DNA from 3 places in the Streptomyces sp. KM273126 genome. Region 1 is predicted to be linked to each of the others. Evidence: riboswitches for the same ligand, from Rfam matches in the RefSeq annotation. Region 1 holds a riboswitch; each other region holds the start of a gene.
What was found. Region 1 has a riboswitch for cyclic di-AMP ahead of E0500_RS13770 (C40 family peptidase). Riboswitches for the same ligand answer to the same signal wherever they lie in the genome.
Positions count from the first base shown of each region.

Region 1 (4,988 bases):
CCGTACGCCTCGTCCACACGCCGCAGCGCCTGCGGGAAGCTGATCTTCTCGCGCTGGGCGAGGGCGTCGATCATCGCTTCGGCGCGCTCGCCGATGCCGCGCTTGGGCACGTTCAGGATGCGGCGCAGCGGGACCGAGTCCTCCGGGTTGGCCAGCACCCTGAGGTAGGCGAGGACGTCCCGGACCTCCTTGCGCTCGTAGAAGCGGACGCCGCCGACGACCTTGTAGGGCAGGCCGACGCGGATGAAGACCTCTTCGAAGACACGGGACTGGGCGTTCGTGCGGTAGAAGACCGCGACATCCCCGGCCTTGGCCTCGCCCACGTCCGTCAGGCGGTCTATCTCGTCGGCGATGAACTGCGCCTCGTCGTGCTCCGTGTCCGCGACATAGCCGGTGATCTGGGCACCGGCTCCGGCATGCGTCCACAGGTTCTTGGGGCGGCGGGACTCGTTGCGCTCGATGACCGCGTTGGCGGCGGAGAGGATCGTCTGCGTGGAGCGGTAGTTCTGCTCCAGCAGGATCGTCGTCGCGTCCGGGTAGTCCTCCTCGAACTGGAGGATGTTGCGGATGGTCGCGCCGCGGAAGGCGTAGATGGACTGGTCGGCGTCACCCACGACGCACAGCTCGGCGGGCGGGACGTCGTACTCACCGGGCGGTACGTCGACGGGGTGCTCGGAGGTCCCGACGAGTTCCCGTACGAGTGCGTACTGGGCGTGGTTGGTGTCCTGGTACTCGTCGACGAGGACGTGCCGGAAGCGGCGGCGGTAGTGCTCGGCGACGTCCGGGAAGGCGCGGAGCAGATTGACCGTCGTCATGATCAGGTCGTCGAAGTCGAGTGCGTTGGCCTCGCGCAGCCGCGACTGGTACAGCGCGTACGCCTGGGCGAGGGTCTTCTCGAAGCCGTCGGCGGCCTGGGCGGCGAAGTCCTCCTCGTCGATCAGCTCGTTCTTCAGGTTCGAGATCTTGGCGCTGAACGACTTGGGCGGGAAACGCTTCGGGTCGAGGTCCAGGTCACGGCAGACGAGCGCCATCAGCCGCTTGCTGTCGGCAGCGTCGTAGATCGAGAAGGACGACGTGAAGCCGAGCTTCTTGCTCTCCCGCCGCAGAATCCGTACGCACGCGCTGTGGAAGGTCATCACCCACATCGCGTTCGCGCGCGGGCCGACGAGCTGCTCGACGCGCTCCTTCATCTCGCCCGCGGCCTTGTTGGTGAAGGTGATCGCGAGGATCTGGCCGGGGTGGACGTTCCGCTCGCCGAGCAGGTGCGCGATGCGGTGGGTGAGCACGCGGGTCTTGCCGGAGCCGGCGCCGGCCACGATGAGCAGGGGGGAGCCGGAGTGGACGACCGCCGCGCGCTGGTTCTCGTTCAGCCCCTCCAGGAGCGCGGCCGGGTCCACCGCGGGGCGTGGCTCGCCGTCGCGGTAGTAGGCGTCCCGGTCCGGCGGCGCGTCGAACCTGCCGCCGAACAGATCGTCCGGAATCGGCTCCGGTACGTGCTCGTCCTCGGGCGGCGGCGGAGGCTCTTCCTCATGGGCCCGCGGGGCCTTGAGGTCCGCCAGGAAGCTGTCATCGAAAAGGCTGCTCATCGCTCTCCGAGTCTAGGCCGCCCCACCGACACCGAGGGGCCACCCCGCAAACTCGGTCCGAGCGCGCGCTGCCGACGATCTTCAAGGGCTGGCCTCTCCCGGAATTATGACCGTCCGGGTTCACGCCGTATGACCGTCCGGGTCCACGCTGTCACCATCCGGGTTCACGCTGCCACCGTCCGCGGTCGCCAGGTGAAGACCCGACCCCTCCACCGCAACGGATCACCGCGGCCCCACCCCGGAACCGGCAGCACGGAATCACGACCGACCGCACCTTAAACCCCATAACAGGCGTATCGCATATGAGAGATCATGCATCCACAGATCACTCCGAATTCGTCACACGCGGCAGCCATGTTGACTAAGGTCACGAAAACGTATCGGGCATATCGCGCATCAACCTTCACAGGCGCCACACGAATTGGCTAGCGTTCTTGGTAGGCCGCTCGACCCAACCGGCGAACCTCGCCGGGCCGGGCGGCCTCCGCCGAGTCCGGCGCCCCTCGCGGAGCCGGAGCCGGGGACCCACCGACCTTGGGGTGAATCGGCCCACCTGCCGCACACGGCAAGGGCCGTAGGGCACACCTTCCAATGCACGCGCCCGAACCCGACAGCTAACTCGGTAGGCGGACAACGGAAGGAGCCGCCTTTCATGGCGCCGCACCGAAAGTCGCGTCCCGCCCGGACGCGCACAGGCATACGGACACCCGCCCTCGCGACGGCGGCGCTGACCTCGATGGCCCTGTTCTCCCAGACAGCGACCGCCGCACCCTCGACCGACGACAAGCCGAGCCTCGAAGAAGTCGAGAAGAAGGTCGGCGACCTCTACCGCCAGGCCGAGTCGGCGACCGACAAGTACAACGCGGCCGAGGAGAAGACGGCCAAGCAGAAGAAGCGCGTCGCCACGCTCCTCGACGATGTCGCCAAGCGCACGGAGAAGCTCAACGAGGCCCGGCAGCAGCTGGGCTCGTTCGCCGCCGCCCAGTACAGGACAGGCGCCGCGGCCCCGGGCACAGCAACGATGCTGCTGGCGGACAACCCGCAGGACTACTTCGACCAGACCCAGCTGATGGACCGCTTGACGGAACGTCAGAAGGAAGTGGTCGACGACTACGTCACCCAGCGGACCGAGACGGCTCAGAAGCGCCAGGAGGCCACCGAGGGCCTGGAGTCGCTCACCCAGTCGCAGTCCACGCTGAAGGCGAGCAAGGCGCAGGTCCAGGCGAAGCTCACCGAGGCCCGTCAACTGCTGGACAAGCTGACCGCCGAGGAGAAGGCCCGCCTCGCGGCGATCGAGAAGAAGAAGCAGGAGGAGGCCGAGCGCCGGGCTGAGGAGCTGGCGCGGCAGCAGGCGGCCGAGGCGGAGAAGAAGCGGCTGGCGGCCGAGGCGGAGAAACGGAAGCAGGAGGCGGCCCAGGAGCAGAGCGCCGGCAGCAGCTCCACCGTCGAGGCCCCGGCAGAGGACTCCACCTACGCCACGAAGGCCGCCAAGGTCATCGCGTTCGCCCGCGCGCAGATCGGCAAACCGTACGTCTGGGGCGCGACCGGCCCCGACTCGTACGACTGCTCCGGGCTCACCCAGGACGCCTGGAAGGCCGCCGGCGTCGACCTGCCGCGCACCACGTACGACCAGGTCAACGCAGGCAAGACCGTCTCAGTCGCCGACGCCAGGCCCGGCGACCTCGTCTTCTTCTACGACGACATCACCCACGTCGGGATCTACATCGGCAACGGCATGATGATCCACGCGCCCAAGCCGGGGACGTACGTCCGCGAGGAGTCGATCTTCTACGACGGCGAGTCGTCGATCCACAGCGTGGTGCGGCCGGCGTAACGGTCGCACCCTCCCGGCCCTGGCCGGCGCCCGACTCCTCGGTCGCCGGTCGGGGCCGGCGCGGTTCCCGGTCAGGTCCAGAGCACCGCGATGAAGATGTTCGCCGTGGTCAGGGCGCCCACCAGGCCGAACAGCCCCTTCTCCACCTGTTCCTCGTCGCGCTTCACGTAGACGAGCCCGAGGATCACGACCAGCAGGGCCAGCTTCACGCCGATCTTGACGTTGTTGACCGTCTGGTCGTCGGCCTGGTTGAGGCCGACCAGAACGGCACCGGTGATGAGCATCGTCAGCGCACCGTGCAGCATGGCGGGCACGAAACGGGCCGTCCCCTGCCCCATCGCCTTCATCTGGGTGAGAAAGCCGCCCAGAAGGGAGGCGATACCGATGATGTGCAGGGCGACGAAGAGATGGATGAGTATGTCCATGGAGCCGGAGCCTAGCCAGGGCCTCTTTCGCGGCTTGGCACCGGCCCCGGAAAGCCGCCGGTACTGGCTGCGGAAAGTCTCCGGTACTTGGTACGCCGCGCCGCCACCCCTGAAAACCCGGACCTTCACCGCATAGCAGGCCCTGCCACACACCAGACAACCCGCCGCATATATGCGCCCCATAGCACCGCCTCGCCGCCGGTTGCCCCCAAACCACCGCATTGATCATCGCTCTGCGTGAAGGCGGTGCCGCCAGGCAGGGATCACGGTCACATATGGTCACCATTGGTCCACTGGGGCCAGTTCCGTACATGGCGTCACCGAGCGGACACAGCCACATTTAGCGTCCTCCAGCAGGTGCCCGCTCCCCACCGCCGCCCGGGCCAGGGGCGGCAGTCGGGCACCTCCGCCGAGAGGTCCGGCGGCGGCCCGCTGCCCCTGTGCGGGCCGCCGCCGGACGCGCGACCGCCGACCCCCCACGGCGGCCGCGGCCGAAGAGGCCGTCTCGGTCGTAACGCGTCGTACGAAAGGACGTGACGTCCACTTGCCAGTGCACCGCAGGCCCAGACAGCGCCCCCTCAGCGGCACCACGGCCCGTACCGCCGTCACGATCGCCCTGGCGGGCGCGGCGAGCGCGACCGGCTTCGACGGCACCGGGCACGCCGAACCGCAGCCCACAGCGGCGCAGGCCAGGGCGAAGGTGAACAAGCTGTACGAGCAGGCGGAGGTCGCCACCGAGCAGTACAACGGCGCGAAGGAGGAGGCCGACAAGGCGCGGGAGCGGCTGGAGGACCTGCGGGACGAGGCGGCCCGCCGCGCTGAGGGGCTGAACTCCGCACGCGAGAAGCTGGGTTCGGTGGCGGCGGCGCAGTACCGCGGTGACGGCATCGACCCCGCGGTGCAACTCGCGCTGAGCGACGACCCGGACGCGTACCTGGACGGTGCGGCCTTCGCCGAACGGATCGGCAGCCGGCAGGCGTCGGACGTGGCGAACGTACGGAAGCAGTTGCGGGAGATCGAGCGACTGCGGGGTGCCGCGCGCATCGAACTGTCGCGGCTCTCGTCCCGGCAGGCAGACCTGAAGCGGCACAGGGGGACGATCACGGGAAGGCTGGGCGAGGCGAGACGTCTGCTGGCGCGGTT
Region 1 covers NZ_SJXB02000001.1:3,187,630-3,192,617, reverse strand. The annotation lists gene pcrA (DNA helicase PcrA) at 1-1,586, opposite strand, end outside; cyclic di-AMP (ydaO/yuaA leader) riboswitch at 2,062-2,231, shown strand; gene E0500_RS13770 (C40 family peptidase) at 2,239-3,420, shown strand; gene E0500_RS13765 (hypothetical protein) at 3,492-3,845, opposite strand; gene E0500_RS13760 (NlpC/P60 family protein) at 4,390-4,988, shown strand, end outside.

Region 2 (4,988 bases), 1.5 Mb from region 1:
CAGAAGCGGGCCGTGGGGTCGAGGTCGCCGGACGCCGTGACGGTGACCTTCAGCGGGTACTCCGGGAGCCCGGCGGCGAGGCGCGCCGCGCGCCGCTCGGGTGAGTTCACCAGCAGCCGGGGGTTGTCGGTGCGCAGGGTGCCGGCGCCGACCAGGATCGCGTCACTGGCCGCCCGTACCTCGTCGACCCTGTCGAAGTCGTCCGGACCCGACAGCAGCAGCCGCTCGGGCCCGGTGTCGTCCAGGTAGCCGTCGAGGGAGACGGCGGCGGACAACAGGACGTAGGGCTGGGGCATGGGGGTCGCTCCCGTGGTCGTGACCGATCGGTCGGCGGGGTGTGTCGTGACCGGTGGGTGGCCTCGGGCGGCTGCCACGCGGGCACCTGGTTCAAGTTTTAAACAATAACTACACTGTCCGTATGACGACCCGCTGGCTCAGCCCCGAGGAACAGCGTGCCTGGCGCGCGTACATTGCCGCGTCGGCGCTTCTGGAGGACACGCTCGACCGTCAGCTCCAGCAGGAGGCGGGTCTGCCGCACCTGTACTACTCCGTGCTGGCCATGCTCTCCGAGGCGCCGGACCGGCGTCTGCGGATGACCGATCTCGCCGAGGTGCTGAAGATCACGCGCAGTCGGCTGACGTACGCCGTGGCCCGCCTGGAGAAGGACGGTGCGGTGCGGCGCGAGGACTGCGAGTGGGACAAGCGGGGGAGCGTCGCGGTGCTGACGGACGAGGGCATGGCCCTCCTGGAGCGTACGGCACCGGGGCACGTCGAGACGGTTCGCAGGGCGGTGTTCGACCACCTCGACCCGGGGCAGGTGGAGCAGTTGGAGCGGATCTGTACGGGCATCACGAAGGCGCTCCAGGGCGACGGCACTGAGGCGGTCACCCCTGACGACCTCCCGTGGCGCCGCCGCTCCTGTCCTTCGAGTTAGTCCATGGGGCCGGCTCCGCGATCTCGCCCGACCGGGGAATGCGTCGCCCCCATCAGGGTTGCTTGAAGTTTGAAGCAGGGTTATGGTCGTCCTCGTGAGGCGATTTGCTTCAAAACTGAATCAGATCCCCGACCTTGCACCCGCACCTGGCCCGGAGGCCCGCATGTCCGACCAGCCCACCGCCACCCCCCGCTCCCGCGTCCGGGTCCCGCTGCGCTTCCACGACGGATACGGCGTCGACGCCGAGCTGGTCACCTTCCACGGTCTGGCCGACGGGCGGGAGCACGTGGCCGTCGTCCTCGGCGAGCCCGCGCCCGGCGCCACCCCGCTGGTCCGCCTGCACTCGGAGTGCCTGACCGGCGACGTCTTCGGCTCGGCCCGCTGCGACTGCGGCCCGCAGCTGCGCGAGGCGGTGGAGCAGATCGCAGACCGCGGTGGGGTCCTCCTCTACCTCCGCCAGGAGGGCCGGGGCATCGGCCTCTACAACAAGCTCGACGCGTACGCCCTCCAGGACGAGGGTCTCGACACGTACGCCGCCAACACCGCCCTCGGCCTCCCTGAGGACGCCCGCGACTACACGGCCGCCGCGCAGATGCTCCAGGCCCTCGGTATCGACACCCTGGACCTGCTGTCCAACAATCCCGACAAGGCGCAGCAGCTCCGTGACCTCGGGGTCAAGGTCCGTACTCGCGTCCCCACCGGCGTCTTCACCACCGCCCACAATGTCCGCTATCTGCGGGCGAAGGTCCTCCAGACCCAGCACACGCTGCCCTTGGCGGACCTGGCGGAGCTCTCCGCGGGCTGACGGCCCAACTCCCGGCATTCGCCAGGGTGTCCACGAGGAAGCCCCGGCGATGACCGTTCACGACTTCCCCATATTCACGATCACCGAGCGTGTCCGAACAGCCTCACTCCGCATAACATCTGACATACCATCAGAACTCTTGTGACACCTGATACAGGGGTAGCTCGCCCTTATTCGGCCCCCCATGCCCCCTAAATCCCGCGCACGGGCGTGAACGATCATCCGGAACCGCTTGGAATACGGCCCGCACGTCTATTAACGTTCGATAACGCAGCGCGGTCGTCCCAGCCGTCACAAGAGGCGGCTCCGTGCGCACGCGCCGAATCCCGCAAGGGAACCGGGGAACCACCAACCCTGGGGTGAATCGCGCGGAAACCACCGTGGAAGCACGGCTGGTTTACGCGCGTAGGAGACCTTCCTGCTCCGAACCCGTCAGCTAACCCGGTAGGCGAGAAGGAAGGAAAGGAGTACGCCCACGTGGCGTCGAACCGGTCTGCGACCGAAGCTCCGTCCGTGCCGAACCGACACGGCGACAGCGACACCTTCGGGTATGGCGGCTACAACAGCCAGGACGAGGGCCCCTGGCAGGAGTGGAACCCCACCGCGGAGTCCATTCGTCCCCTTCGCGGCCGGCACCGCGTCGCCAAGCAGCGTGGCGGACTCGCCCGCAGCTCCACCGTTCTGGGCGTCGGTGTCATAGCCGCCGTCGGCGCGGGCGGCATGGCCTCCGCGCAGACCGGCAAGCCGCCGGTCTCCATCTCGATGCCCGACATGCCGAACGTCGGCTCGGTCTTCGACTCCGAGGACGAGCCCGAGAGCTCCCCCACCCCGCTGAGCAGCGCGGGCCTGAGCCTCACCGACGCCGAGCAGGGCGCCGACGACGCCGGTGAGGCGCTGCGCGCCCGCATCATGCAGCAGGCCGAGTCGCAGCAGGAAGCGGTCGACCGCGCCGCCGCTGCCGCCGCCGAGTCCGCCGCCGCGAAGAAGGCCGCCGAGGCCGCCGCCAAGGAGCGGGAGCAGGCCGAGGCCAAGGCCGCCGCCGAGAAGGCGAAGGCGGAGGAGGAGGCCAGGAAGAAGGCCGAGGCCGAGCGCCTCGCCCAGCTCGCCAAGCAGTTCACGCTGCCGACGTCCTCGTACACCATCAGCTCCAGCTTCGGTCAGTCCGGCGCCTACTGGTCCTCCGGCCAGCACACCGGCCTCGACTTCGCCGCCCCCACGGGCACCCTGCTCAAGGCCGTGGGCACCGGCACGATCACCCAGGCCGGCTGGGACGGTTCGTACGGCTACAAGACCGTGCTCACCCTCAACGACGGCACGGAGATCTGGTACGCCCACCAGTCCTCCATCGGCGTCAGCGTCGGCCAGAAGGTCGCGACCGGCGACGTCATCGGCCGCGTCGGCGCCACCGGCAACGTCACCGGCGCCCACCTCCACATGGAGGTCCACCCGGGCGGCAGCAGCTCGGGCATCGACCCGATGGCGTGGCTGCAGGGCAAGGGGCTCACCCCCTGAGGTCCTCCGGGAGCAGGTGAGGTGATCTCCTCCCGGATTCACAAACCCTCGTCCGGACGCGCGGAATGCGTGCGTCCGGCGAGGGCGTTGTTGTAAAGCATGACTTCTCTTCGCAAGCTTGGTTCATCCGACATCGAGGTCTTCCCGCTCTCCCTCGGCGGCAACGTCTTCGGCTGGACCGCCGACGAGGCACAGTCCTTCGCCGTACTCGACGCGTACACGGCCGCGGGCGGCAACTTCATCGACACCGCCGATTCCTACTCGGCCTGGATCGAGGGCAACCAGGGCGGCGAGTCCGAGACCGTCATCGGCAAGTGGGTCAAGGCGCGCGGCAACCGGTCCGACGTCGTGATCGCCACGAAGGTCAGCCAGCACCCCGACTACCAGGGCCTCACGGCCGCCAACATCAAGGCCGCCGCGGACGCCTCCCTGCGCCGTCTGGACACCGACTACATCGATCTCTACTACACCCACTTCGACAAGCCGGAAGTCCCGGTGGAGGAGATCGTCGGGGCGCTCGACGACCTGGTGAAGGCGGGCAAGGTCCGGGCCATCGCGGCCTCCAACATCTCGCCCGAGCGCCTCCAGGCCTCCCTCGACTTCTCCGACCGCGAGGGCCTCGCCCGGTACGTGGCGCTCCAGCCGCACTACAACCTGGTCTCCCGCTCCACGTACGAGGGCCCCCTGCAGGACGTCGCCGCCCGCGCCGGGCTCGCCGCCGTCCCGTACTTCTCCCTCGCCATGGGCTTCCTCACCGGCAAGTACCGCCCCGGCACGAGCGTGGACAGCGCTCGCGCCCAGGGCGCCGGCGCCTACCTGGAGAAGGAGCAGGGCGTACGGGTCCTCGCGGCCCTGGACGAGATCTCCGGGGCGCGCGGGGCGGAGATCGCCACAGTGGCCCTCGCCTGGCTCGCGGCCCAGCCGACGGTCGTCGCACCGATCGCCTCGGCGCGGACGGTGGAGCAGCTGCCGGCCCTGGTGGCGGTGGCGGAGCTGACCCTCACGGACGAGGAGCTGGCCAAGCTGACGGAGGCGTCGCAGGGGAGCTGACGCGGACGCGGTCCGCTTCCGTCGGTCCGTTCCCCGCGTTCCGCTTCCTGCGTTCCGCTTCCCGCGGTCCGCTCTCGGCACCGGCGCTCACCCCGACCGCCGGTGCCGTACCGTCCGAAGCCTCCTGACTACGCCGAACTACCCCGGACTACCCCGAACTACGTCTGATAGGGGTTGCAGGAGGGATACGGCGCCGCCGGGCCGTGCCCGTACGCCGACGCGTACTCGAACGCGGGCCCGTGCTCGTGCTCGTACTCGTGTCCATGCCCGTACCCATGCCCGTATCCGTGCCCGAACTCGTACGCGCTCCCGTATCCGTAGCCGTACCCGTACCCGTAGCCGTACGCGCTCCCGTGCACGGGCATCGGTGCCGTGGTCTGTGCCGCGTACGCCAGGGAGGGACGGGCGATCTCCCGTCGGCGCCACAGCTCGAAGAGCAACTCCCGCTCCCGTACGACGAAATCGGCGTTCGCCCGGCCCCGCCGCCCCCGGTGCCGCAGAAAGGCGAGCGAGGTCGCATACGCCTCGTACTCGGCGACCGACCGCGCCGCTTCCCGACCGAACTGGTGCCCGGCGTACTCGCGGGCCAGCCGTCGCGCCTTCATGTTCCCGAGGGCGTACGGCTCGGGCGACGTCAGCCACCCGGCGGCCGCGTACGCGGGCAACTCGTCCCGCACGGTGCGCAGT
Region 2 covers NZ_SJXB02000001.1:1,734,596-1,739,583, reverse strand. The annotation lists gene E0500_RS07615 (dihydrofolate reductase family protein) at 1-296, opposite strand, end outside; gene E0500_RS07610 (MarR family winged helix-turn-helix transcriptional regulator) at 419-934, shown strand; gene ribA (GTP cyclohydrolase II) at 1,098-1,739, shown strand; cyclic di-AMP (ydaO/yuaA leader) riboswitch at 2,047-2,205, shown strand; gene E0500_RS07600 (M23 family metallopeptidase) at 2,217-3,251, shown strand; gene E0500_RS07595 (aldo/keto reductase) at 3,351-4,301, shown strand; gene E0500_RS07590 (PrsW family intramembrane metalloprotease) at 4,460-4,988, opposite strand, start outside.
Region 2: another riboswitch for cyclic di-AMP. It lies ahead of E0500_RS07600 (M23 family metallopeptidase); the one in region 1 lies ahead of E0500_RS13770 (C40 family peptidase).

Region 3 (4,988 bases), 2.1 Mb from region 1:
CCCGCCGATGGTGAGGGGTTCGGTGGCGAAGCGCCAGGTGGCCAGTTCGACGGGGCCGTCGTAGCGGAGCAGCTCCTCGATGCCGGTGTCGAGGAGTCCGGTTTCGCCGCGCTCGATCGACCCCTGGAGCCGGGCACGTTGCTCGGGGTTGCGCAGCAGCGCGTACGTGCCGTTGCCGATGAGGTTGATGGTGGTCTCGAAACCGGCGAACAGAAGCACGAAGCACATCGCGGCCGCTTCGTTCTCGGTGAGGTGTTCCCCGTGATCGGAGGCGCGGATGAGGTCGGAGATCAGGTCGTCGCCGAGGTGGCTGCGCTTGCGATGGATGAGTTCGGCCAGATAGCCGCGGATCTTCTTGACGGAGCGGGCGACACCGCCGCGCGGCCCTCCTCCGTGCCGGATCATCATCCCCGCCCAGTCACGGAAGTCGTCCTGATCCTCGCGCGGGACGCCGAGCAGATCGCAGATCGCGTAGATGGGGAGAGGGAAGGCGAAGTCGTGGATGAGGTCGGCCTCGCCCTGTGGCGCGAATCGGTCGATGAGACCGTCTGCCAACTCCTGTACGCGAGGCGCGAATTCGACCACTCGACGGGGGGTGAAGGCCTTGGAGACGAGGCGGCGCAGCCGAGTGTGGTCCGGCGGGTCGATGTTCAGCAGATGCGCCATGAGATTGGCGTTGCGCTCCCCGGGTATGCCGGTCCTGCTCTTGCCCTGTGCGTCCTCGGCGTGATGCTCGGGGTTCTTCGACAGCCTGCCGTCCGCGAGGGCCTGACGCGCATCGGCGTAGCGAGTCACCAGCCATGCCTCGACCCCGCTCGGCAGTTTCGTCCAGTGCACGGGGGAGTGCTCGCGCAGCCACGCGTAGGCCGGGTACGGGTCGGTGGCGAACTCCCAGGTGAAGAGTTCGGGGGCGGTGTTCGGGGCGTTCACACGATGACCGTATAGGGAGCCGGTTCCTGCACGCGCTGCTGAACTGCGGGGTACCGGCCGGCATCGTTCAAGGCGAGCACATGGTTCAAGACGCGCACGTGCTTCAAGACGCGCACGTGGTTCAAGAGGAGTTTCGGCCCGTTTCGCTGAACCACCTGAACCACCTGAACCACCTGAACCACCTGAACCACCTGAACCACCTGAACCACCTGAACCACCGCGGAAGCGGCACGCAGGCACGGGCGTCAGCCACGTGTCCTGCCCCCTGTCCTTCCCCTCCTCCTGCCCCCTGTTCCGTCCCTCACCGAGGTCACCGCGCGGATCACGTCGGAACCTGTCGCGATGACACACCCGAAACACTGTGATCTTCACGTGATCTGCGCGGCATGAACTTGTGACAAGCCGAAGACTGCCGATACGTTCACCGAGCAGCGTGACGCCCCGCACCACCCGTCGCGCCGGTCACCTCTGTCTCGCGAAAGGTCCCCCCATGCTCTCCGGGAACGGTCGTCACCGGCGCCCCCGTCAGGCTCCGGCTCTTCTCGTCGCGGCTGGCGTGACCGGCTCCGCCATCGCCATCCCGCTCCTCGGTGCCACGGGGGCCAGTGCCGCCGACAACACCGTGTGGGACAGCGTGGCCGAGTGCGAGAGCGGCGGCTCCTGGAGCGCCGACACGGGCAACGGGCGCTTCGGTGGCCTGCAGTTGACCCAGGACGACTGGGAGGAGTACGGCGGCCTCGACTACGCCGTCAGCCCCGATCTGGCGAGCCGTTCCCAGCAGATCGCCGTCGCCCAGAAGATCCTGGAGGACCAGGGTGTCGGTGCGTGGCGTGCCTGCGGGCTGCTCCACGGGCTCACCGAGGAGTCCGGCTCGGTCGCCATCGACACCGGCGTGGCCGGCGACTCGTCCTCCGACGGATCGGGATCATCCGGTTCCTCCGGATTGTCCAAGTCGCCCAAGGCGGCAGAGTCATCCGACTCGTCTGACTCATCCGACTCTCCCGGTTCACCGGGCTCGTCGTCCGAATCCTCCCCGGATCCTTCGTCGTCGCCGTCTGCGTCCGCCTCGGCGGACAGTTCCGCGAAGCCCGGCACGCCCGCCGGTTCCGACGCCAGTGCTTCACAGTCGCCCGACAGCTCACCCATAGAAGACCCGGCGGGCGACGACTCGGACAAGTTGGAGCAAAAGGTGGGCTCTTGGAGTCTCGTCGACACGGGCGCGGTCGACTCCGGCTCGGTCGAAGCCGGGGCAGCCGACACCGGAACGGGCGGAGCCGGCGCGGGCGGTGCCGGCCGTCACCGCGGTGCCAGTGCCGACGAGGCCGCGGTCGACAGCGTCAAAGCCTCCTCCGGCCGCCACGCGTACACCGTCCGGGTCGGCGACACCCTCGCGTCCATCGCCGACTCCCTTGACCTCGACGGCGGATGGCGTGCCCTGTACGACGCGAACAGGCAGGCCATCGGCGCCGACGCGGACAACATCGTCCCCGGTCGGACCCTGGAGCTCCCTGCCGAATAGGCCGAATAGGGCGCGGAATAGCGGAAGTTCACGTACCGGTTCGCCACTGAATGTCCGATTTAAACGCAGTGAGAGATAGATCTCAGAAGCCCTGATCGTCTTTGAAATTCCGCGAATCGCGGGTCTACGGTCAAGACCGCTCGCCACCGCGGGCCCCGGCTGCCGCAACGCCGAATCCTGCCAGTGGCCGCCCGGGAACAGTCGTCGCGTCAAGCGCCGCAGGCAGGAGCGGGGGACCCAAGGTAGGCGCCGGGCCCGGGAGTTGGGAGACGACCGGGGACGGCTTGGGGCGAAGCCGTGCGGAAGCGGCAGCGGAAGTCATCCGCAGCCAACCGTGCGGCCGGGCAACTCATCCGGCCCGAACCCGACAGCTCACCTCGCAGGCGTCGGTGAGGGGATCACTCCATGCTGTCTTCGTGCAAGGGCAAGCACCGTCGTCCGTCCAAGGCCAGCCGCATCGCCGCGTTCGCCGGCGTCACCGGCGCCGCCATAGCCGCCCCGCTGCTCGCGACCGGCACCGCCTCCGCCGCCACCGGCTCCGAGTGGGACGCCGTCGCCCAGTGCGAGTCCGGCGGCAACTGGTCCATCAACACCGGCAACGGCTACTACGGCGGTCTGCAGTTCTCCGCCTCCACCTGGGCCGCGTACGGCGGTACGAAGTACGCCGCCAGCGCCGACCAGGCCAGCAAGGCCCAGCAGATCGAGATCGCCGAGAAGGTCCTCGCGAGCCAGGGCAAGGGCGCCTGGCCGACCTGCGGCACGGGCCTGTCCAGCGCCGCGTACGACGGCGGCGGCGCCTCCTCGGACTCCGGCTCCTCCTCGAACTCGGGCTCCACCTCGGGCTCCGGCTCGTCCTCCGGCTCGGGCTCGTCCTCGAACTCCGGCTCCGCCGAGCAGAGCACCAAGAGCTCCGGCGGCCAGGAGCAGCGCGCCTCGCGTTCCTCGGAGCGGGTCACCGTCGAGACCCCGACCGGTAAGAAGGTCAAGAAGGGTGACGGCGAGTACAAGGTCGTCAAGGGTGACACCCTCAGCGGCATCGCCGAGAAGAAGAAGGTCAAGGGTGGCTGGCAGAAGCTCTTCAAGCTGAACAAGGACATCATCGACGAGGCCGACCTCATCTACCCCGGCCAGCAGCTGCACCTGCGCTGAGAACAGGCGCGTTCACGGCTGAACCGCGGCGCCCTCACATCCGTGTCCACCATGGTGGAGGCCTCGTGAGGGCCCCCGTCCCCACGGGCTCCCCGCCCCGGTGCGTGTTCCCCCGTACGCACCGGGGCGGGGTTTTTCGTGCCCACGTGCGCACCAGGGCGGCGTCTTTTGTGCCCCCTGTTTTGTTCAGTTCAGGAACAATTTACTCTCGGTTTGGTCCACCGGGTGGGCGGGAGACTGGCTGACCGCCCGGAGCCGGTTAGGCTCATCCCGCAGGGCTACCACGGCCCGCGTAACGCGTCACATCCAGAAGGAGATGCTCGTGCCGTCCATCGACGTCGTCGTAGCCCGGGAAATCCTGGACTCCCGAGGCAACCCCACGGTCGAGGTCGAGGTCGGCCTCGACGACGGCAGCACCGGTCGTGCCGCCGTCCCGTCCGGCGCCTCCACGGGCGCCTTCGAGGCCATCGAGCTCCGCGACGGCGACTCGAACCGCTACCTCGGCAAGGGCGTCGAGAAGGCCGTCCTGGCCGTGATCGAGCAGATCGGTCCGGAGCTGGTCGGCTACGACGCCACCGAGCAGCGCCTGATCGACCAGGCGATGTTCGACCTGGACGCCACCGACAACAAGGGCTCGCTCGGCGCCAACGCCATCCTCGGCGTCTCCCTCGCCGTCGCCCACGCCGCCTCCGAGGCGTCCGACCTGCCCCTCTTCCGTTACCTGGGCGGTCCGAACGCGCACCTGCTGCCGGTGCCGATGATGAACATCCTGAACGGCGGCTCGCACGCCGACTCCAACGTGGACATCCAGGAGTTCATGATCGCCCCCATCGGTGCGGAGACCTTCTCCGAGGCCCTGCGCTGGGGCGCCGAGATCTACCACACCCTGAAGAAGGTCCTGAAGAGCAAGGGCCTGGCCACCGGCCTCGGCGACGAGGGCGGCTTCGCCCCGAACCTCGGCTCCAACCGCGAGGCCCTCGACCTCATCCTTGAGGCGATCAAGGAGGCCGGCTACACCCCCGGCGAGCAGATCGCCCTCGCGCTCGACGTCGCCGCCTCCGAGTTCTACAAGGACGGCTCCTACGTCTTCGAGGGCAAGACGCGCTCCGCCGCCGAGATGACGGACTACTACGCGGAGCTGGTCGAGGCCTACCCGCTGGTCTCCATCGAGGACCCGCTGTTCGAGGACGACTGGGACGGCTGGAAGACCATCACCGACAAGCTCGGTGACAAGGTCCAGCTCGTCGGCGACGACCTGTTCGTCACCAACCCCGAGCGCCTGGCCCGCGGTATCGACGAGGGCGCGGCCAACGCCCTGCTGGTGAAGGTGAACCAGATCGGCTCGCTCACCGAGACCCTGGACGCCGTCGAGATGGCCCAGCGCAACGGC
Region 3 covers NZ_SJXB02000001.1:1,057,833-1,062,820, reverse strand. The annotation lists gene E0500_RS04460 (cytochrome P450) at 1-930, opposite strand, end outside; gene E0500_RS04455 (hypothetical protein) at 927-1,130, opposite strand; gene E0500_RS04450 (transglycosylase family protein) at 1,421-2,449, shown strand; cyclic di-AMP (ydaO/yuaA leader) riboswitch at 2,654-2,850, shown strand; gene E0500_RS04445 (transglycosylase family protein) at 2,855-3,598, shown strand; gene eno (phosphopyruvate hydratase) at 3,921-4,988, shown strand, end outside.
Region 3: another riboswitch for cyclic di-AMP. It lies ahead of E0500_RS04445 (transglycosylase family protein); the one in region 1 lies ahead of E0500_RS13770 (C40 family peptidase).